DNA from 3 places in the Streptomyces sp. NPDC003042 genome. Region 2 is predicted to be linked to each of the others. Evidence: riboswitches for the same ligand, from Rfam matches in the RefSeq annotation. Region 2 holds a riboswitch; each other region holds the start of a gene.
The links. Region 2 has a riboswitch for cyclic di-AMP ahead of ACWDYJ_RS13845 (transglycosylase family protein). Riboswitches for the same ligand answer to the same signal wherever they lie in the genome.

Region 1 (6,911 bases), on a different contig from region 2:
GCTGACCGCCCTCGCCTACCCCGAGGGCCACCCGTACCACCACACCCCGATCGGCTCGATGGCCGACCTGGACGCCGCGTCCCTCGAGGACGCGCGCAACTTCTTCCGTACGTACTACGCGCCCAACAACGCCGTGCTGGCGGTCGTCGGCGACATCGACCCCGAGCAGGCGCTCGCCTGGGTCGAGAAGTACTTCGGCAGCATCCCGGCGCACGACGGCAAGCAGCCGCCGCGCGAGGGCTCGCTCCCCGAGGTCATGGGCGAGCAGCTCCGCGAGGAGATCGTCGAGGAGGTCCCGGCCCGTGCGCTGATGGCGGCCTACCGCCTCCCGCACGACGGCACCCGCGAGTGCGACGCCGCCGACGTGGCGCTGACCGTGCTCGGCGGTGGCGAGTCCTCCCGCCTGCACAACCGGCTGGTACGCCGCGACCAGACCGCCGTGGCCGCCGGATTCGGCATGCTGCGCCTGGCCGGAGCGCCCTCGCTCGGCTGGCTCGACGTCAAGACCTCCAGCGGTGTCGAGGTACCCGCCATCGAGGCCGCCGTGGACGAGGAGCTCGCGCGGTTCGCCGCCGAAGGCCCCACGGCCGAGGAGATGGAGCGCGCCCAGGCGCAGCTGGAGCGCGAATGGCTGGACCGGCTGAGCACGGTCGCCGGCCGCGCGGACGAACTGTGCCGCTTCGCGGTGCTGTTCGGCGACCCGCAGCTGGCGCTGAGCGCCGTCCAGCGTCTCCTCGACATCACCGCCGAGGAGGTGCAGGCCGTGGCCGCGGCCCGACTGCGCCCCGACAACCGCGCGGTGCTGGTCTACGAGCCGCTGGCCGACGGTGACGCCGACGAGACCGACGAGACCGACGAGAACGAGGGGGCGGAGCAGTGAGCGACACCGCAGCCGTCACGATGACCTTCCACCCGCGGCCGCAGGCCGGCGAGGCCAAGCCCTGGGCCTTCCCGGCCCCCGAGCGCGGCACGCTCGCCAACGGCCTGACCGTGCTGCGCTGCCACCGCCCCGGCCAGCAGGTGGTGGCGGTCGAGGTCAACCTCGCCGCCCCGCTGGACGCCGAGCCCCAGGGCCTCGACGGCGTGGCCACGATCATGGCCCGCGCGCTGTCGGAGGGCACCGACAAGCACTCCGCCGAGGAGTTCTCCGCCGAGCTGGAGCGCTGCGGCGCCACGCTCGACGCACACGCCGACCACCCGGGCCTGCGGGTCTCCCTGGAGGTCCCGGCCTCGCGCCTGCAGAAGGCGCTGGGCCTGCTCGCCGAGGCGCTGCGCGCTCCCGCCTTCGCCGACAGCGAGGTCGACCGGCTGGTGCGCAACCGGCTCGACGAGATCCCGCACGAGCTGGCCAACCCGCAGCGCCGCGCCGCCAAGGAGCTCTCCAAGGAACTCTTCCCGGCCACGCTGAGGATGTCGCGGCCGCGCCAGGGCACCGAGGAGACGGTCGCCCGGATCGACGCCGGGGCCGTACGCGCCTTCTACGAGGCCCACGTACGCCCCTCCACCGCCACCGCGGTGATCGTCGGCGACCTGACCGGCATCGACCTGGACGCGGTGCTGGCGGACAGCCTGGGCACCTGGACCGGCGGCACCGCCGAACCCCTCCCGGTCCCGCCGGTGACGGCCGACGACACGGCGCGCGTGATCATCGTGGACCGGCCCGGCGCGGTCCAGACGCAGCTGCTCATCGGCCGGATCGGGGCGGACCGCCACGACATCGTGTGGGCTCCCCAGGTGCTCGGCACGTACTGCCTCGGCGGCACCCTCACCTCCCGCCTGGACAAGGTGCTGCGCGAGGAGAAGGGGTACACGTACGGCGTGCGCGCCTTCGGCCAGGTGCTGCGCTCCACCGCCGACGGCAAGGGCGCCTCGATGCTCGCCATCAGCGGCTCGGTGGACACCCCCCACACCGGTCCGGCGCTGGACGACCTCTGGAAGGTGCTGCGCACCCTCGCCGAGGGCGGCCTGACCGACGCCGAACGGGACGTGGCGGTGCAGAACTTGGTGGGCGTGGCCCCGCTGAAGTTCGAGACGGCGGCCTCCGTGGCCGGCACTCTGGCCGACCAGGTCGAGCAGGAGCTGCCGGACGACTACCAGGCGCAGTTGTACGCGCGGCTGGCCGAAACGGGTACGGCGGAGGCGACTTCGGCGGTCGTGAACGCCTTCCCCGTGGACCGGCTGGTCACGATCCTGGTCGGCGACGCGGCGCAGATCGAGGAGCCCGTGCGGGCCCTCGGGATCGGCGCCGTGAGCGTCGTCGGCAACTGAGCGGCGGCTGACCGGGAACCGACCGGCAACTGGCTGTTTCTTGAGGGGCTCTGGCGGATGATCCGCCGGAGCCCCTTTTGCCCGTTTAGTGGTGTGGTTGCTTGTATGCGGTGTGGCGTACGCAACAAAAAGGCGCGTCTGTTTGGCGATTGGCTGATGATCCGCCTAGCGTCGGCCGTGCTGTTCGTCAGTGTGCCCGCCGCACCCGCGGCACCGGACAGCGATCGCCGAGTCCCCGTCAGGCGCGAGCCTGGGGAGCCGGGGACCCACATGCGTCCCTGGGGTGAATCGGACCGCCTCGCAAGAGGAGGCCCGTAGGAGACCTTCCTGCTCCGAACCCGTCAGCTAACCCGGTAGGCGAGAGGGAAGGAAAGGATCAACCCCTTCATGGCGTTTGGCAGTCGTGTTGCCGGTGACAAGCCCGTCAACAAGCACCGTGGTTCGAGCCGTCTGAGCCGCAAGACCGCCGGCTACGCCGGTATAGCCGCCCTCGCCACCACGGGCGTGGTCGGCACCCTGGCCGCCCCGGCATTCGCCGCGGACGCCGGCGCCCCCTCCATGGAGGACACCGGCCAGAACGCGATCGTCGTGGCCGACGGACTCCAGGGCGAGATCAAGGCACAGGCCGAGTCCCAGCAGCTCGCCGCCGACGCCGTCGCCGCCCAGGCGCAGGCCGAGGCCGACGCGAAGCAGCGGGCCGCGGAAGCCAAGCGGATGGCCGAGGCCAAGCAGAAGTCCGAGCGCGAGGCCCGTGAGGCCGCCGAGCGCGCGGCTCGCGAGGAGGCGCGCAAGCGCCTGAACACCTTCGTCTCCCCGATCGCGGGCTCCTACGTCAGCACCTCGTACGGCGCGGGCGGCGGCATGTGGTCCTCCGGCAGCCACACGGGCATCGACTTCCACGCCTCCCTCGGCACCTCGATCCGCGCCGTCGGCGCCGGTACGGTCGTCGAGGCCGGCTGGGGTGGCGCGTACGGCAACAACGTCGTCATCAAGCACAACGACGGTACGTACACCCAGTACGGGCACATGTCCTCCCTCAGCGTCTCCGCCGGCCAGCAGGTCGCCCCGGGCCAGCAGATCGGCCTGGCGGGCTCCACGGGCAACTCCAGCGGCGTGCACCTGCACTTCGAGGCCCGCACGGGCTCGCAGTACGGCTCGGACATCGACCCGATCGCGTACCTGCGCTCGCACGGCGTCAACGTCTGACGCACAGCGCACAGCACTTCCACGCTGAAGGCCCCGGCTTCCGAGTCGGGGTCTTCTTCGTTTTCCGGCCGCGCATGGCGCGTATGAAATGTTTCGGATTTCCCGCCGTCATCGGAAATTATCCTGTGTTGCAATAGAGTCGCAGCACGGACGATCCCGGCGATGGCGCCGGGAATCGAAATCAAGCGGAGGTCCGGTCTTGCGTATTCCTGCGCACGCGGTATGCACAGCGATCCGCGACGATATCGTCTCCGGGTTCTTCGGGCCGGGCGGCCGGCTGACCGAGGAGGTGCTCGCCCGTCGCTACGGCGTCTCGCGCGTCCCCGTCCGCGAGGCGCTGCGCACCCTGGAGTCCGAAGGGTTCGTCACCACGCGCCGCCATGCGGGCGCCTGCGTCGCCGAGCCGACCGAGCAGGAGGCCGCGGACCTGCTGGAGCTGCGGTTGCTGCTGGAGCCGCTGGCCGCCTCCCGGGCCGCCGGGCGGCGCAGCGAGGGCCACCTGAAAGTGCTGCGCGGGCTGGTCAGACTGGGTCAGGAGCGGGCGCGCAGGGGGAAGGGGGAGGACCTGCGGGACCTCGGAGGCTGGTTCCACGAGACGCTCGCCCAGGCGTCCGGCAGCCCGGGGCTGATCGCCCTGCTGACCCAGACCCGGCACAAGATCGCGTGGATGTACGAGGTGGAGGCGCCGGCCCGGCCCGTGGACTCCTGGACGGAGCACGGGGCGATCGTGGACGCGGTGGCGCGCGGGGACGCGGAACGGGCCAGGGCCCTGACCGTGACGCACGCGGAGCGGGCGGCGCGGGCGCACCGGCCGCGCGTGAGGACTTCGCAACCTGCCGTAAACATGGCGAGCGGTCCGCATTAACAAAAGCCCGCTATATAAAAGAGTGGCGCTGCGTCGTCAGTGGCCGAAAAGGGCGGATATGAAGGTGCCCGGAATTCGTGCGGCGCCTGCCGGCCTCTGTTCGCTGTTCGCTGTTCAACGTACGCGGGCATTTCCATTTCGCGCAATTCCGGACGGATCCCAGGCGTCGGGAAAACAGCGAAGCCGCGGTCCCGGGGGTGGCGGGGACCGCGGCTTCGCCGCGCGCAAGCGGACCCGAAGGGTCAGACGGTCTCCGGGAGCTCCTCGAGGCCCTCGGCGACCAGCTTCGCGAGGCGGTCCAGCGCGGTGTCCGCACCCTCGGCCTCGGAAGCGAGAACGATCTCCTCGCCGCCCTGGGCGCCCAGGCCCAGGACCGCCAGCATGGAGGCGGCGTTGACGGGGTCGCCGCCCGCCTTCGCGATGGTCACCGGGACGCCGGAAGCGGTCGTCGCGCGGACGAAGATCGAGGCGGGACGAGCGTGCAGGCCCTCGGCCCAGCCGACGTTGACGCGGCGCTCTGCCATGGTGATGCCCTTCAGGTTCTTACGGTTGTCTAGACCAGTCTCTCACGACACCCGGAATGCCGGGACCGATCTCAGACCCGAATCCACCGCCGCTCGACCCTCCCCAGCTTGCACTGGTTTGCCCCGGGGTGCCTCATCCGCCGCGCGCGCGGTGCGGGGCCCGTGAGCCCGGCCCGCCCGCCCGGTCGCCCCGCCCCTTAGGGTGGCCCCATGACCACCGCGTCGGACCCCTCGTACCCGGCCCACTGGGAAGCGGACGTCGTGCTGCGCGACGGCGGCACCGCCCGTATCCGCCCCATCACCACGGAGGACGCCGGGCGGCTGGTCAGCTTCTACGAGCAGGTCTCCGACGAGTCGAAGTACTACCGTTTCTTCGCGCCGTACCCGCGCCTCTCCGACCGTGACGTGCACCGCTTCACGCACCATGACTACGTCGACCGCGTCGGCCTCGCCGCGACCATCGGCGGCGAGTTCATCGGCACCGTCCGCTTCGACCGCATCGGCCCCGACGGCCGGCCCGCCTCCGGCCCGGCCGACGAGGCGGAGGTCGCCTTCCTCGTCCAGGACGCCCACCAGGGCCGCGGGGTCGCCTCCGCGCTCCTCGAACACATCGGCGCCGTGGCCCGGGAGCGGGGCATCCGCCGGTTCGCCGCCGAGGTGCTCCCCGCCAACACCAAGATGATCAAGGTGTTCACGGACGTCGGCTACCAGCAGAAGCGCAGCTTCGAGGACGGCTCCGTCCACCTCACCCTCGACCTCGAACCCACCGCCGAATCCCTCGCCGTGCAGCGCGCCCGCGAACAGCGCGCCGAGGCCCGATCCGTCCAGCGGCTGCTCGCCCCCGGCTCGGTCGCGGTGATCGGCGTCAGCCGCTCCGGCGCGGGCGTGGGCGCCGCCGCGCTGCGCAACCTGCGCGACGGCGGCTTCCACGGGCACCTCTACGCCGTCAACGAGGCCTCCTCCGCCGACCTGCTGGACGGCGTACGCGCCTACCGCGCCCTCGGCGACATCGGAGCCCCGGTCGACCTCGCCGTCGTCGCGGTCCCCGCCGACCGGGTCCCCGACGCGGTCGCCGCCTGCGGAGAACACGGGGTGCAGGGGCTGGTCGTCCTGTCGGCCGGATACGGCGAGAGCGGCCCGGCCGGACTGGAGCGCCAGCGCGAACTGGTGCGGCAGGTGCGCTCGTACGGGATGAGGCTGATCGGCCCCAACGCCTTCGGGGTGATCAACACCGCCCCGGAAGTGGAACTGAACGCCTCCCTGGCCCCGGCCCCCGCGACCGCCCGCGGTCGGATCGGCCTGTTCACCCAGTCCGGCGCCATCGGCATCGCCCTGCTGTCGGGGCTGCTGCGGCGCGGCGAGGGACTGTCGTCCTTCGTGTCGGCCGGGAACCGGGCGGACGTCTCCGGCAACGACATCCTCCAGTACTGGTACGACGACGAAGCCACCGATGTGGCCCTCATGTACCTCGAAACCCTCGGCAACCCGCGCAAGTTCACCCGGCTCGCCCGCCGGACGGCCGCCGTCAAGCCCGTGGTCGTCGCCCGAGGCGGCCGCCACACCCCCGCCGGGCACGTCGTCCCCGGGACCCGACTCCCCGACGCCGCCGTCTCCGAACTGCTGCGGCAGGCGGGAGTGATCCGGGTCGACACCGTCACCGAGCTGGTCGACGTCGGCCTGCTGCTCGCCGGGCAGCCGCTGCCGGCCGGGCCCAGGGTGGCGATCCTCGGCAACTCCGAGTCCCTCGGCGTACTCAGCTACGACGCCTGCCTGACGGAGGGGCTGCGCCCGCTGCCGCCGCTGGACCTGACGACCGCGGCCTCGCCGGAGGACTTCCGCGCGGCCCTGTCCGCGGCGCTCGCCTCGCCGGACAACGACGCGGTGATCGTGACGGCGATCCCCTCGGTGAGCGAGCAGGCCCTGGCCGACGACCTGGCCGACGCCCTGCGGGAGGCCGCGGCCGAGGTGCCGGGCAAGCCGGTGGCGGTGGTGCACGTGGAGCTCGGCGAGCTGGTGGAGGCCCTGTCCGCCGCACGGGCCACGGCGCC
Region 2 (6,911 bases):
CCTCCGAGGCGCCGATGCGGTCCATGATCGCGAGGAGGACCAGGGCGCCCGCGCCGATGACGTCGACCCGGCCCGGGTGCATCACGGGGATGGCCGCGCGTTCGGCGTGGGTCGTCGTCAGCATGCGGTCGCTGATCTCGCGGACCTTCTCGTACGGGATCCGGGAGTGGTGGATCGCCGACGAGTCGTACTCCGGCAGGTCGAGGGCGATCGCGGCGACCGTGGTCACCGAGCCCGCCAGGCCGACCAGGGTGCGGGCCTCGGCCAGCGGGACCGTCTCGGCGGCCAGGTCGAGGGCCGCCTCGATGTCGGCCCGTATGGCGGCGACCTGGTCCTCGGTCGGCGGGTCGGTGACGTGGCCGTCCACCACCAGGTGGCGCTCGGTCATCCGTACGCAGCCCACGTCCACGGAGCGGGCGGCGCGTACGTGGTCCTCGCCGACCACGAGCTCCGTCGAGCCGCCGCCGATGTCCACCACCAGGAAGGGCCGTTCGAGGTGCTCCCGCCCGATCAGTTCCTTCGTGGCGCCGGTGAAGGAGAACTCCGCCTCCTGGTCACCGGAGATCACCTCGGGCTCGACGCCCAGGATGTCGAGGACGCCCTGGACGAACTCGTCCCGGTTCTCGGCGTCCCGGGAGGCGGACGTCGCCACGAAGCGCACCCGCTCGGCGCCCAGGTCCTTGATGACCGCCGCGTACTCGCGGCAGGCCGCGAAGGTGCGCTCCAGCGCCTCGGGTGCGAGGCGGCCGGTCTGGTCCACGCCCTGGCCGAGGCGGACGATGGTCATCCGCCGGTCGAGCTCGACCAGCTCGCCGGTGGACGGGGTGCAGTCCGCGACGAGCAGGCGGATGGAGTTCGTACCGCAATCGACGGCCGCGACGCGGGTCATGCGTCCGCTTCCGTCTTCTCGCCGCACGGGGTGACGCACGGGCCCTTCGCCCACCACTCCGGCAGCATCGCCAGGGCCTCGTCGCCGAACGGGTTCACGCCCGGTCCCGCGGCCAGCGAGTGGCCGACCAGCACGTGCAGGCACTTGACCCGGTCCGGCATGCCGCCGGCGCTCGGGAAGCCCTGGAGCACCTCGATGGCGTCCCGGCGGCGGATGTAGTCCTCGTGGGCGGCCTGGTAGGCGGCGGCGAGTTCCGGGTCCTCGGCGAGCCGGGCCTGCATCTCCTTCATCACCCCGTTGGCCTCCAGGGTGCCGATCGCGGAGGCCGCGCGCGGGCACGTCAGGTAGTACAGCGTCGGGAAGGGGGTGCCGTCGGGCAGCCGCGGGGCGGTCTCGACGACGTCCGGCTGCCCGCAGGGGCAGCGGTGGGCGATGGCGCGCAGTCCGCGCGGCGGGCGGCCGAGCTGCTGCTCGAACGCCTCGATGTCCGCGTCGGTCGGCTCGGTCCGGTCGGTCTGGGGCGGGGGCGTCTGCATGCCTGGAGGAAGTCTCTTCGTTCGCGGTTCTATGAGGATGGGGAGGGGTGCCGGGGCCGGGCCGCCGAAGCGGCTCAGCCGGCGGGGCGGTCGGCCTTGTCCACGCCGTCCCAGACGTTGGAGTACCAGGGGCGGTCGGAACCGGCCTGCCCGTCGCGGCGGGGCGCGGCGGCCTCGGAGCCGGGGTCGTTCATGATGTAGCCGATCTCCCCCGGGCGCAGGAAGTGCAGGTGCTTGCGCGCCTGCTGTTCCGCGTAGGCAGGGTCCTGCCAGCGGGCCTTCTCGTCGCGGAGCTGTTCGAGGCGCTTGCGCGCGTCGTCGGCGGCCCGCTGCTGCTCCGCGATCTCCGAGCGCTGGGACACGTACTGGCGCATCGGGTACGCGAGGGCGACGACCAGGGTACAGAGGACGAGCACCAGCAGCGCCGCCCGGCCGGTGAGCCGGCTGCGGCGGATGTGGCGGCGGGACTGCGAGCGGTAGACGTGGGCCGCGGTCCGCTCCCCGAGCTGCTTCAGCCTGGTCGCCGTGGAGAAGGTGGAGAACCGATCCCGGTTCCCGGCCATTGATCCCGCCTCCCCTGTGTACGCGCTACGCACTACGTCCCCGCACACGGTACGGGACCGGGTGCGGGGACGTATGGAGGCTGGACGGCCTGGCTCAACCCTTGCTGTGCCTGATCAGTTCGCAGGGCGCTGTGCCTGATCAGTTCGCAGCGCTGTGCCTAATCAGTTCGCAGGGCGCTGTGCCCACTCAGTTCGCAGGGCGCTGTGCCCACTCAGTTCGCAGGGCGAAACCGGGGGAACGCCGAGCGGCCCGCGTACACCGCGGCGTCGTCGAGGATCTCCTCGATGCGCAGCAGCTGGTTGTACTTGGCGACGCGGTCCGAGCGGGCCGGGGCGCCGGTCTTGATCTGGCCGCAGTTCACGGCGACGGCGAGGTCGGCGATGGTGACGTCCTCGGTCTCGCCGGAGCGGTGCGACATCATGCACTTGAAGCCGTTGCGCTGGGCCATCTCGACGGCGTCCAGGGTCTCGGTGAGCGAACCGATCTGGTTCACCTTCACGAGAAGGGCGTTCGCGGAGCCCTCTTCGATGCCGCGGGCGAGACGCTCCGGGTTGGTGACGAAGAGGTCGTCGCCGACGATCTGGACCTTGGAGCCCAGCTTGTCGGTGAGGGTCTTCCAGCCGGACCAGTCGTCCTCGTACAGCGGGTCCTCGATGGAGACCATCGGGTACGCGGAGACGAGCTCCTCGTAGTACTCGGTCATCTCGGCGGCCGTGCGGGACTTCCCCTCGAACTCGTACAGGCCGTCCTTGTAGAACTCGGACGCGGCGACGTCGAGCGCGAGCGCGATGTCCTTGCCCGGGACGTAACCGGCCTGCTTGATGGCCTCGACGATGAGGTCGAGCGCGGCGCGGTTGGACTCCAGGTTCGGGGCGAAGCCGCCCTCGTCACCCAGGCCGGTGGAGAGGCCCTTGGTGTGCAGGACCTTCTTGAGGGTGTGGTAGACCTCGGCACCCCAGCGCAGCGCCTCGGAGAAGGACTCCGCGCCGATCGGGGCGATCATGAACTCCTGGATGTCGACGTTGGAGTCGGCGTGCGACCCACCGTTGAGGATGTTCATCATCGGAACGGGCAGGAGGTGCGCGTTCGGGCCGCCGAGGTAGCGGAAGAGCGGGAGGTCCGAGGCCTCGGACGCGGCATGCGCGACGGCGAGGGACACGCCGAGGATGGCGTTGGCGCCGAGCGAGCCCTTGTTCTCGGTACCGTCCAGGTCGAACATGGCCTGGTCGATCAGACGCTGCTCGGTGGCGTCGTAGCCGACGAGCTCCGGGCCGATCTGCTCGATGACGGCGAGGACGGCCTTCTCTACACCCTTGCCGAAGTAACGGCTGGGGTCACCGTCACGAAGCTCGATGGCCTCGAATGCACCGGTGGAGGCGCCGGACGGAACGGCAGCACGGCCGGTGCTGCCATCGTCGAGGCCCACCTCGACCTCGACCGTGGGGTTGCCTCGGGAGTCCAGGATTTCCCGGGCTACGACGACGTCGATGGACGGCACGAGCATCTCCTTCTGGGATGTGACGCTGGGTGTGCGGTGGCGTGTGGGCCGTGGGACGGCCTTGCCGACTAGAGCCTAACCGGATCCGGGCACTGGGCCGGCCTACCGCCCGGGTCCTGGGACGAAAAAGGGGCTGAATACCCCTGTTCCCGGACATAGGGATCCGGCGACGAGGCTGGACACGCCGCCGCCCGGCGCGTGGGGGGATACGCGCCGGGCGGTGGGATGGTGCTGGTGTGTCAGGTGTTACGCCGGGATTCAGCTGAGCTTCAGCTTCTGGCCCGGGAAGATCAGGTCGGCGTCCGAGACGATGTCCTTGTTCAGCTCGAAGAGCTTCTCCCAGCCGCCCTTGACGCCGTTGGCCTCGGCGATGGTGCCCAGGGTGTCGCCCGACTTGACCTCGTACGAGCCGTTCCCGGTCTTGGGGGCCTCGGTCTTCGGAGCGGTCGGCTTCGGAGCGGTCGGCTTCGGGGCCGGCGCCTCGGAAGGCTTGGCCGTCGACTTCTTCGTCTCGACCTTCGGCTTCACGGTCTCGGCCTTCTTCGTCTCGGTCTTCGGCTTGGCGGCCTCGGCCGCGCCGCCGGTGTACGCGGCGTTGGTCAGGCCGACGCCGCAGTGCGGCCACGCGCCCTTGCCCTGGCCCTTGAGGACCTTCTCGGCGATGGCTATCTGCTGGGCCTTCGACGCCTGGTTGGCCTGCGCGGCGTACGCCTTGCCGCCGTAGCCGGCCCACGTGGAGGCCGAGAACTGCAGGCCGCCGTAGTAGCCGTTGCCCGTGTTGATGGCCCAGTTGCCACCGGACTCGCACTGCGCGACCTTGTCCCACTGGGACGCGGTGGCGGCGCTGGCGGTGCCCGCGGCCATCAGCGGAGCCGCGACGGCGACACCGGCGACACCGGCGAGCGTGACGATACGAACGGCCTTGGAGCCGCGACGGTGCTTGCCCTTGCCGGAAAGCAGCATGGTCTTCTCCTCACCGACGCCTTCGAGGTGAGCTGTCGGGTTCGGGCGGATGAGTTGCCCGGCCACGCGACCTAGCGCGTGTCTTAACCCCAAGCCGGTACGTGCCGTCTCTCAACGGCCTTTCCCGGCGCCTACCTTGGTTCCCCCGCTCCTGCCTTCGGCGCTTTACGCGACGACTGTTCCCCCCGTCCGCCGGCAGGATTCGGCGATGCGGTCGAAGGAGCCCGCGGTGGCGAGCGATTCAGAAGGTAGACAGGTCTCCCCCCGATGTTCAACGAGCATCATCGGGGGGAAACGGGCCTACTTGCGCTCATTCCGAGCACGTTTGCGCAGGTGAGAGGCGGGTTTGCGGAAGCCTCGGGGCGAGACACGCCAGTTGACCGGAAGAGACGCATGTCTCACTTGCCGATAAGCGACATTCAGGTCTTTTCTGGGTGTCCGAACTGCCCCTATTCCAGGGTTAGATCCAGGTTCTGGCCGGGCTTGATGAGATCCGCGTCCCCGCCGATGACCTGCTCGTTGGCGGCGTAGAGCTTGTTCCAGTCGCCCTTGAGGCCACTCGCGTCCGCGATGGCCGTCAGGCTGTCGCCCGGCTTCACGGTGTACGTGGGCACCGACGCGGCGTCAGGAGCGGACGGCGTCGCCTCGGTGGCCGCCGGACCGCGGTGCTTCCCGCCGCCCTCGACCGTCCCGTCGGCCGGGGTTTCGGTGACGGCGCCCGGGGTGGCGGGGGCCGTGGGGGTGGCCGGGGCCGTCGGGTCCGGCGAGATGCCGGGGACGGGCAGGCCGGACGGGCTTCCCGGCGTGACGGGAGTCAGCGGCACGCCCGGGGCGCCGGTGGTGGCGTCCGGAGCGGTGGTCGGCGGAGCGGTCGGGTCCGTCGGCGGCATCGTGTAGTCCGGCTCGGGCATGACGGGCAGTCCGCTGATGGCTCCCAGCGGGTAGTCCGGCAGACCCGACGGGCTCGTGGCGGGGGACGTGGGCGCCGCGGCCCCGGGCACCGGCCGCGGGGTCGGGGCCCCGAAGTCCGTGGGGCCGGCGGACCCGGTGACGGGCACCGAGGCGTCCGGCCGCGTCGGAGTGGGGGCCACCGGCACGACCGGGGTCAGACCCGGGTCCACCTGGGCGGCCGGCGCCTGCTGGGTCAGCCCGGCCGAGGCCCCGCACAGCGGCCACGCCTCGGGGCCCTGCGAGGCCAGCACCCGCTCGGCGACGGCGATCTGCTGGGACCGGCTGGCGAGGTCCGGGCGCTCCGCGTAGGCGAGTCCGCCCGCGTTCTTCCACTGCTCCTGCGTGAACTGGAGCCCGCCGTAGGCCCCGCTGCCGGAGTTGGCACTCCAGGTGCCGCCGCTTTCGCAGTCGGCGACCTTGTCCCACGTGGTGGTGTCCGCGGCACTCGCGCTGGTGGCGGCGAGCAGCGGCAGGGCGAGTGCGGAGCCGGTGACTCCGGCGGTGACGACCAGGGCGGGTACCTGGCGGGGGCGTCTGTGGCGGCCGTTCCCGGAACGCATGAGGATGCACCTTTCGCATAACAGCGGGGTAACGGCAGAACCTAGCGGCCTTCGAACGATTGTCACAAGTTCGGGCGGGAACTGACTTCCGGTCAGCCGGACTTCGCGGAGGACTCAGTGGCCACCGGGCGTGAACCGGACCGGCAGGGTGCGCAGACCCCGCATGATCAGACCGCCGCGCCAGCGCAGGTCAGCGGGGGGAACGGCCAGTTCCAGATCCGGCAGGCGCGTCAGCAGGGTCGCCAGCGCCGTCTGTCCTTCGAGCCGGGCGAGGGGCGCGCCGAGGCAGTAATGGATTCCGTGCCCGTATCCGAGGTGCTGATTGTCACTTCGGGAGAGGTCCAGGGTGTCGGGGTCGGCGAACCGCTCGGGGTCGCGGTCGGCCGCCGCGAGGACGACCAGCACCGGGTCGCCGGCCGCGATGTCCTGCCCCCCGAGGGTCAGCGGCTCGGTGGCGAACCGCCAGGTCGCCAGCTCCACCGGGCCGTCGTAGCGCAGCAGTTCCTCGACGCCGGTCTCCAGCAGGGCGCTCTCGCCCGCCGCGAGGGAGGCCTGGAGGCGCTCGCGCTGGTCCGGGTTCATGAAGAGGGAGTGGACCCCGTTGCCGATGAGGTTCACGGTCGTCTCGAATCCGGCGAACAGGAGGATGAAGGCCATGGCGGTGGCCTCACCCTCCGTCAGGTGGTCGCCGTGGTCGCTCGCCCGGATCAGGTCGGAGATGAGGTCATTGCCCAGATCATCCCGTTTGCGATGGATGAGCTCACCGAGGTAGGTCCGCATCTGCTTCACGGAACGGGCCACTCCGCCGCGCGGACCCCCGCCGTGCCGGATCATCATCCCGGCCCAGTCGCGGAAGTCGTCCTGGTCCTCCCGTGGTACGCCGAGCATCTCGCAGATGGCGTAGATGGGGAGCGGGAAGGCGAACTCGTGGATCAGGTCCGCCGTTCCCT
Region 3 (6,911 bases), on a different contig from region 2:
CCGGGCCGGCCTCGGTCAGCATCGGCGACCAGGCCACGTACCGGGTGACGGTACGCAACACCAGCACCGCCGCGTCCGCCACGGCCGTGACCCTCGCCGACACCCTCACCGGCCCCGGCACGGTGATCTCGGCCACGACCGGCCCGGGGGGCAGCTGCACGACCACCGCCACCTCGGCGAACTGCGCCCTCGGCACCCTGGCCCCCGGCGCCTCCGCCACCGTGACCGTCGTCGCCGAACCCCGCGCCACCGGGACCCTCACCGACACCGCCACCGCGGACGCGGCCGAGCCCGACCCGGCGCCCGGCAACGACCGCGCGACGGCGAGCACCGCCGTGAACAACGCCCGCGGCTGCACGATCACCGGCACCAGCGGCCCCGACACCCTGAACGGCGGCTACGGCAACGACGTGATCTGCGGCCTCGGCGGCAACGACACCATCCGCCCGGGCTACGGCAGCGACACGGTCCACGCCGGCTCGGGCGACGACTACGTCGACGGCGGCCACCACAACGACACCCTCATCGGCGGCCCCGGCCGCGACACCCTGCTCGGCAACTACGGCAACGACACGCTCAACACCGTCGACGGCGTCGCCGGCAACGACAGGGCGGACGGCGGCTACGGCACGGACTCGTGCGCGACCGACGCGGGTGACACCCGTATCAGCTGCCCCTGAGCGCACTGGTCTCCCGACGGCGGCGGCCACTGAGTCGTGGACCGCCGCCAGGTCGACCACCGCCCGGCCGCCTCAGGGGCGCCGGGCGGCGCGCACGCCCGGACCACCGGTTCGTCGACGCCCGCCGCTCGGCCCTCTACCGGCCCGTGCGGCGCGGGCCTGGGCGGCCCCTCACCTCGTCAGGTGGTCCTGGTCGGCTTCGGTCCCGGTCCGCCCGCCAGGTCGAGATCGCCCTGGGAAGGCTCGCCCGAGGACACGTCCACGATCTCCGGCCGACGCCACGGGCGGGCGATCGGTCGGGACACCGGGCGCCACCACCGCTCCGAGGGGAGCTTGCCGGCCGGCTCGAAGGGCTGGCCGGGAACCGGGAGCGCGACCTTCTGCCCGGCCTCCTCGGCCGCGTCGGCCGTCCACTCCCCGGGCTCCGCCCACGCGTGGAAGGCCAGGTTGAAGGTGCCCCAGTGGATCGGCAGCATCGTGCCGCCCGGGGTGCCGCCCTGGAGGTCGAGGTGGGCGCGCATGCCCTCCTGCGGCGTCATGTGGATGTCCGGCCAGTACTCCGCGTACGCACCGATCTGGATCATGGTGGCGTCGAACGGCCCGTGCGCGGCGCCGATCTCCTGGAAACCGGGGAAGTAGCCCGTGTCCCCGCTGTGGAAGATCCGGTGCTCGTCCCCCGCCACCACCCAGGACGCCCACAGCGTGAACTGCTGGTTGCGCAGACCGCGTCCGCAGAAGTGCCGCGCCGGGGTGGCCGTCAGCGACAGGCCGGCCACCTTGGTGGTCTCGTTCCAGTCCAGCTCGCGCAGCCGGTCCGGCGGCACGCCCCAGCGCTCCAGGTGCGCGCCGACGCCGAGCGGGACGGCGAAGACCGTGCCCGTACCGGCCAGGGCCTTGATCGTGGGGAGGTCGAGGTGGTCGTAGTGGTCGTGCGAGATCACCACGACGTCCACCTCGCCCAGCGAGGCGAGCGGCACCGGTACGGGGTGCAGCCGCTTGGGACCGGCGAAGGGGAAGGGTGAGCACCGCTCGCCCCACACCGGGTCGAAGAGCACCCGGCGTCCGTCGATCTCCGCGAGCACGCTGGAGTGCCCCATCCACGTCAGGCGCAGCCCGCTGACCGGCGGCTTCGCCAGTTCGGCGAGGGTCGTCGGGTAGACCGGGACCGGCGCGCCGGGGCTGCGCCGGGCCCGCTGCTCCTTGTGGAGGTAGATCTTGGCGAACTCGGCCATCGATCCGGAAGGCCTGGTCCGGGCGCCCACCGGGTTCTGGAAGACGCCGTCGGCGAAGTTCGGCGAGCGCAGGATCCGCTCGAGCCGTTCGCCGGAGGGATCCGCGCCGAAGGCTTCGGACCGCAGGGCGCGCAGCCGGGGACGCGGGGGCAGGGAGCCGGTCAAGGCGCCTCCTGGGAAAGGTGCAGGTTGGGGCGGGACGGTCGTACGTCCACGATCATCCCAACGCGCACCGGCCACCAAGGATTCCGCCGGACGGTTTTCCGCCCGCGCCGTGCCCGGCCACGAGCCGGCCCGGCGCGGGCGGACAACACGCCCGGGGGGTGTCCTACAGCGGCAGCAGGTCCGGGCGCTTCGCCTCGACGTGGTCGCCGGAGGACTCCCCGCGCAGCCGCCGCCCGATCCAGGGCACGAGGTGCTCGCGGGCCCACTGGATGTTGTCCCGCGTCACGTCCACCGATCCGCGCGGCCTCATGGGCGGCCACGGCTGGTCGGGATCGGTCGGCACCTGGAATCCGAGCACCTGCGCGGCGCGCAGCGCGACGCGGGTGTGTCCCTCGGGCGAGAGGTGCAGCCGGTCGCCGTCCCAGGCGCGCCGGTCCTGTACGGACTTCAGCGACCAGAGGTCGAGGACCGGGCAGTCGTACCGGTCGGCGATGGCGCGCACGTGTGCGCTGTACGTCGCCACCTTGCCCCGCAGGTGTTTGAGGACCGGCACGCCCCGGGTGTCGAAGCCGGTGGTGATCATGACCTGGCGGACGGTCCCGGTGAGGTCGGCCACGGCCGCCTCGAAGCGCTCCGCCACGTCGTCGGGGTCGCTGCCGGGCCGGATGATGTCGTTGCCGCCCGCGCAGAAGGTCACCAGGTCCGGCGCGAGTGCCTTGGCTCTGGGGACCTGCTCGGCCACGATCTGGTCGAGGAGCTTGCCCCGCACCGCGAGGTTCGCGTACCGGAAGTCGTGCTCGTCACGCTGATCCGCCAGGAGTACGGCGAGCCGGTCCGCCCAGCCGAGATACGAATCCCCGGGTCCCGGGTCCCCCACGCCTTCGGTGAAGCTGTCCCCGATCGCCGCGTACGAGCCGATGGTCTTGAGTGTCGTCGTCGTCGCTGCCACGGGAAGCCATCCTTCACCCCCGTCGCCAACCTACGCCAACGTAATGAGGGGTTGACGGACCGTGATCTATACCACCCGGGGGATAAGGAATAAGTACACAGAAGGCCGGGACCCCTCTCGGGGCCCCGGCCTCGTGCGTGTCAGTGCTCCGACGGCGGCTGCCGTCAGATGCTCACGCCCTTGGTGCGGAGGTAGGCCACCGGGTCGATGTCCGAGCCGTAGGACGGGCCGGTGCGGATCTCGAAGTGGAGGTGCGGGCCGGTCGAGTTGCCGGTGGAACCGGAGAGCCCGAGGCTCTGGCCGCCGGTGACGCTCTGGCCCACCGAGACGGCGAGGGAGGACAGGTGGGCGTACTGGGAGTACTTGCCGTCGGCGTGCTTGACGATGACCTCGTTGCCGTACGAGCCGCCCCAGCCGGCGGAGACGACGGTGCCCGCGCCTACGGCCTTGACGGTGGTTCCGCTGCTCGCCATGAAGTCGACGCCGGTGTGGTAACCGGAGGACCACATGCTGCCGCCCATCCGGTACGGGGTGGAGATCCCACCGCTGACCGGGGACACGAATCCGGAGCCGGAGGTCTTGGCCGGGGCCGTACCCGCGCCGGACGCCGCCTCGCCGGACGCCGAAGAGCCGGTCGAGGACCACTCGGGAGCCGAGGCCTTGCCCGCGGACGAGGGGGTCGCCGGAGCCTGCCGCTTCTTCGGCTCCTTCGCCTTCTTCGGCTCCTTCGGCTTCTCGGAGGGAGCCGGCTCCGCTGCCGCCTGGCTCTGTCCGCCCAGCGTCAGCTTCAGACCCGGGTGGATGAGGGAGGGGTTGCTGCCGACCGCCTCACGGTTGTCGGCGTACAGCTGCTCCCAGCCGCCGGAGAGCTGACGCTCGGCGGCGATCTTCGAGAGGTAGTCGCCCGGCGCGACCGTGTAGACGGTCGGCGCGGCGGCGAGGGCCGCGGCGGGGGCGGCCTGAGGCGCCTGGGGAAGCTGCGCGGCCTGCACCGGGGCGGCGGCCGGGACCACCGCGGGGGCGGCGGCGTGGGCGCCCGCGGCGCCCATCAGGGGCAGCGCCAGGGCGGCGCCACCGGTACCGGCGACAGCGAGACCTCGGGAGATGGAGCGGGACTTCGGACGGCGGTGCTTACCCTTTGAAGGCATGGCGAATTCCTCTCCGTCGCCTGCGAGGTGAGCTGTCGGGTTCGGACTGGAGATGTCCGGCCTTACACGTACGGGACGTGTACGGCTTCACCCCGAGCCGTTCCGGAAAGAGATCCGGAACGGCGGCTTACCTGGTTCCCCCGCTCCTGCCGCGCGCGTCGATAGTCGGGTGCGGTTCCCGGGCGGCGGCAGGATTCGGCGGTCCACCCGGATTGGTCGCGAAGGTAATCGAGTGGACCCGCACCCAACAAGCCACGAATTCCCTGACGCAATCACAGATATGAGGCGGCGACGGAATTCCCGTCACCCTGCGTCCATTCCACGCCCCCAACAACCGTCCCGGCATGGGAATTCGGCTTTCGCGATCAGGCACGCACGGTCACCGTATGATCTGGCTCACGGAGCCCGGCCCGATCTCGCCTCCGTCTATGGCAAGTTGACCTCAACCGGAGTAATTCGGACACCCCGGACGAAGCGGAGGAGTACACGTGACCCAGCGAATACCCCAGCCCACACCCCAGCCCGACACCGCGCGGCCCGAACCCGCGCCGGAATTGACCGGAGTGCGCAATTTCCGTGACGTGGGCGGGCTGCCGACCACCGACGGACGAAGGGTCAGGTCGGGACGACTGTTCCGAAGCGGACATCTGGCGCATGCCACCGATACCGACGCAGAGTTCCTCGCGTCGCTCGGCCTCCACACCGTCTTCGACTTCCGCAACGGCGCCGACCACGCCCTGGAGGGCCCCGACGTGGAGCTGCCGGGGGTGCGCAACGTCAACATCCCTCTGACGGACCCCGCCGACGGCAGGGAGTTCTGGACGATGGTCCGCGACGGCGACCTCGACCAGCTCCGCGCCCTCCTGGGCGACGGTAGGGCGGCCGCCCGCATGGCGGGGTCGTACCGCGTCATCATCCGTACCCGTACCGCCGAGCACAGCCGGGTCGTGCACGCGCTCGCCGAGGACAGCGTGCCGGCGCTCATGCACTGCGCGGCGGGCAAGGACCGGGCCGGTCTGTCGATCGCCGTCACGCTGCTGGCCCTCGGCGTCGAGCGCGAGGCCGTCCTGGCGGACTACCTGGAGTCGAACGCCCCGCACAACCGCTACCGGGTGCGCCGCGGCAGCGACGCTCCCGAGGCGCGCTCCCCCGAGGTCATGGAGCTGCTGGCGCCGCTCTTCGACGCGCGGGCCGAGTACCTGGTCGCCGCGTACGAGACCATCGACGAGCAGTGGGGCGGGGTGGAGCGCTACCTGGCCGAGGGCCTCGGGCTCACGCCCGAGACCCTCGCCCGGCTCCGGGACCGGCTGCTCGACTGACGCCGGTGCGGCAGGCCGTCAGCCGGCCCGCCAGTCGACCGCCCAGCCGAGCGACCGCCCAGCCGACCGGCCGGCCAGTCGCTCGGTCGGTCAGCGATGACCGACGGCCTGCCGCACCAGCGTTCTCCCGAAGTCCCACATCAGCGAGCCGCCGCCGTGCGCCTCGTCCATGACCTCCCGGAAGGCTCCGACGAACCGGTCCACGTCCCGCTCGTCCACGATCAGCGGCGGGATGAGCTTGATGACCTCCAGGTGGTCGCCGGAGACCTGCGTGAGGATCCGGTGCGTGCGCAGCAGCGGCACCACGACCATCTGCGCGAACAGCCCCTTGCGGGCCGCCTGGAGCATGGCCCAGCGGCTGCGCAGCCCCAGGGACGACGGCCGGCCGAACTCGATGCCGATCATCAGCCCCCGGCCCCGCACCTCCTTCAGCAGTTCGTACTCGTCCACGAGCGCCGCCAGCCGCCCGCGCAGCAGGTCGCCCATGGCGCGGGCGTTGGCGACGACCTCCTCGTCCTCCATGACCGACAGCACGGCCAGCCCGGCCGCCATCGCCTGCGCGTTGGAGCCGAAGCTCGCGGAGTGCACGAGGACCCGGTCCATGGAGGAATAGACCTTCTTGAAGATCCAGTCCTTGCCCAGGGTCGCCCCGACCGGCACATAGCCGCCCGACAGGGCCTTCGCCACGCACACGAGGTCCGGTTCCACGCCCGGCTCGTGCTGGTACGCGTAGAAATCGCCGGTGCGCCCGAGGCCGGTCTGCACCTCGTCGGCGATCAGCAGCGCCTTGTGCCGGTGCAGCAGTTCCTGCGCGGCGAGCAGGAATCCGGGCGGGGCGGCCAGGACCCCCTTGCCCTGGATCGGCTCGACGACGAAGGCGGCCACGTCCCCGCGCTCCAGCTCCCGTTCCAGGGCGGCGAGGTCCCCGAGCGCGATCCTGGTGTCGGGCAGCAACGGGGCGAAGCCGTCGCGGAAGGAGCCCTCCCCGTTCACCGACAGGGAGCCGGTGGTCAGCCCGTGGAAGGCGTGGTCGCAGTAGAGGATCCTGGGCCGCCCGGTGGCGTACCGGGCGAACTTCAGGGCCGTCTCCACGGCCTCGGTGCCGCTGTTGCCGAAGAAGACCCGGTCCAGGTGCGGGCTGTACGAGAGGAGCTTCTCGGCCAGCAGCCCGGGCAGCGGCTGGCAGTCGAAGCGGGTGAGGTCGGCGAGCTGGGCGTCCAGCACGTCGTGGAGGGCGCGCCGGACCACCGGGTGGTGCCGGCCCAGGCCCATCACTCCGAACCCGGCCAGCATGTCGAGGTAGTCGTTGCCCTCGGCGTCCCAGAAGTGGGCTCCCTCGGCCCGCTCGTAGACCTTGTCGAAGCCGATGGTGCGCAGCATCCGGGGCAGCTGGTGGTTGAGGTGGCGGGTGTGCAGCT

Region 1: it holds a riboswitch for cyclic di-AMP, as region 2 does, so the genes downstream of both, ACWDYJ_RS02735 (M23 family metallopeptidase) here and ACWDYJ_RS13845 (transglycosylase family protein) in region 2, are expected to answer to the same signal.
Region 3: it holds a riboswitch for cyclic di-AMP, as region 2 does, so the genes downstream of both, ACWDYJ_RS20855 (LysM peptidoglycan-binding domain-containing M23 family metallopeptidase) here and ACWDYJ_RS13845 (transglycosylase family protein) in region 2, are expected to answer to the same signal.

The regions. Positions count from the first base shown of each region.
Region 1 is NZ_JBSFTP010000003.1:72,551-79,461, forward strand. It holds gene ACWDYJ_RS02725 (M16 family metallopeptidase) at 1-880, shown strand, start outside; gene ACWDYJ_RS02730 (M16 family metallopeptidase) at 901-2,268, shown strand; cyclic di-AMP (ydaO/yuaA leader) riboswitch at 2,484-2,643, shown strand; gene ACWDYJ_RS02735 (M23 family metallopeptidase) at 2,656-3,474, shown strand; gene ACWDYJ_RS02740 (GntR family transcriptional regulator) at 3,674-4,339, shown strand; gene ACWDYJ_RS02745 (HPr family phosphocarrier protein) at 4,582-4,863, opposite strand; gene ACWDYJ_RS02750 (bifunctional acetate--CoA ligase family protein/GNAT family N-acetyltransferase) at 5,074-6,911, shown strand, end outside.
Region 2 is NZ_JBSFTP010000020.1:78,529-85,439, forward strand. It holds gene ACWDYJ_RS13825 (Ppx/GppA phosphatase family protein) at 1-889, opposite strand, end outside; gene ACWDYJ_RS13830 (DUF501 domain-containing protein) at 886-1,425, opposite strand; gene ACWDYJ_RS13835 (FtsB family cell division protein) at 1,500-1,988, opposite strand; gene eno (phosphopyruvate hydratase) at 2,201-3,493, opposite strand; gene ACWDYJ_RS13845 (transglycosylase family protein) at 3,746-4,450, opposite strand; cyclic di-AMP (ydaO/yuaA leader) riboswitch at 4,453-4,623, opposite strand; gene ACWDYJ_RS13850 (transglycosylase family protein) at 4,900-5,961, opposite strand; gene ACWDYJ_RS13855 (cytochrome P450 family protein) at 6,076-6,911, opposite strand, start outside.
Region 3 is NZ_JBSFTP010000042.1:3,917-10,827, reverse strand. It holds gene ACWDYJ_RS20870 (calcium-binding protein) at 1-680, shown strand, start outside; gene ACWDYJ_RS20865 (MBL fold metallo-hydrolase) at 860-2,077, opposite strand; gene ACWDYJ_RS20860 (SGNH/GDSL hydrolase family protein) at 2,241-3,026, opposite strand; gene ACWDYJ_RS20855 (LysM peptidoglycan-binding domain-containing M23 family metallopeptidase) at 3,191-4,174, opposite strand; cyclic di-AMP (ydaO/yuaA leader) riboswitch at 4,177-4,345, opposite strand; gene ACWDYJ_RS20850 (tyrosine-protein phosphatase) at 4,663-5,493, shown strand; gene ACWDYJ_RS20845 (aspartate aminotransferase family protein) at 5,584-6,911, opposite strand, start outside.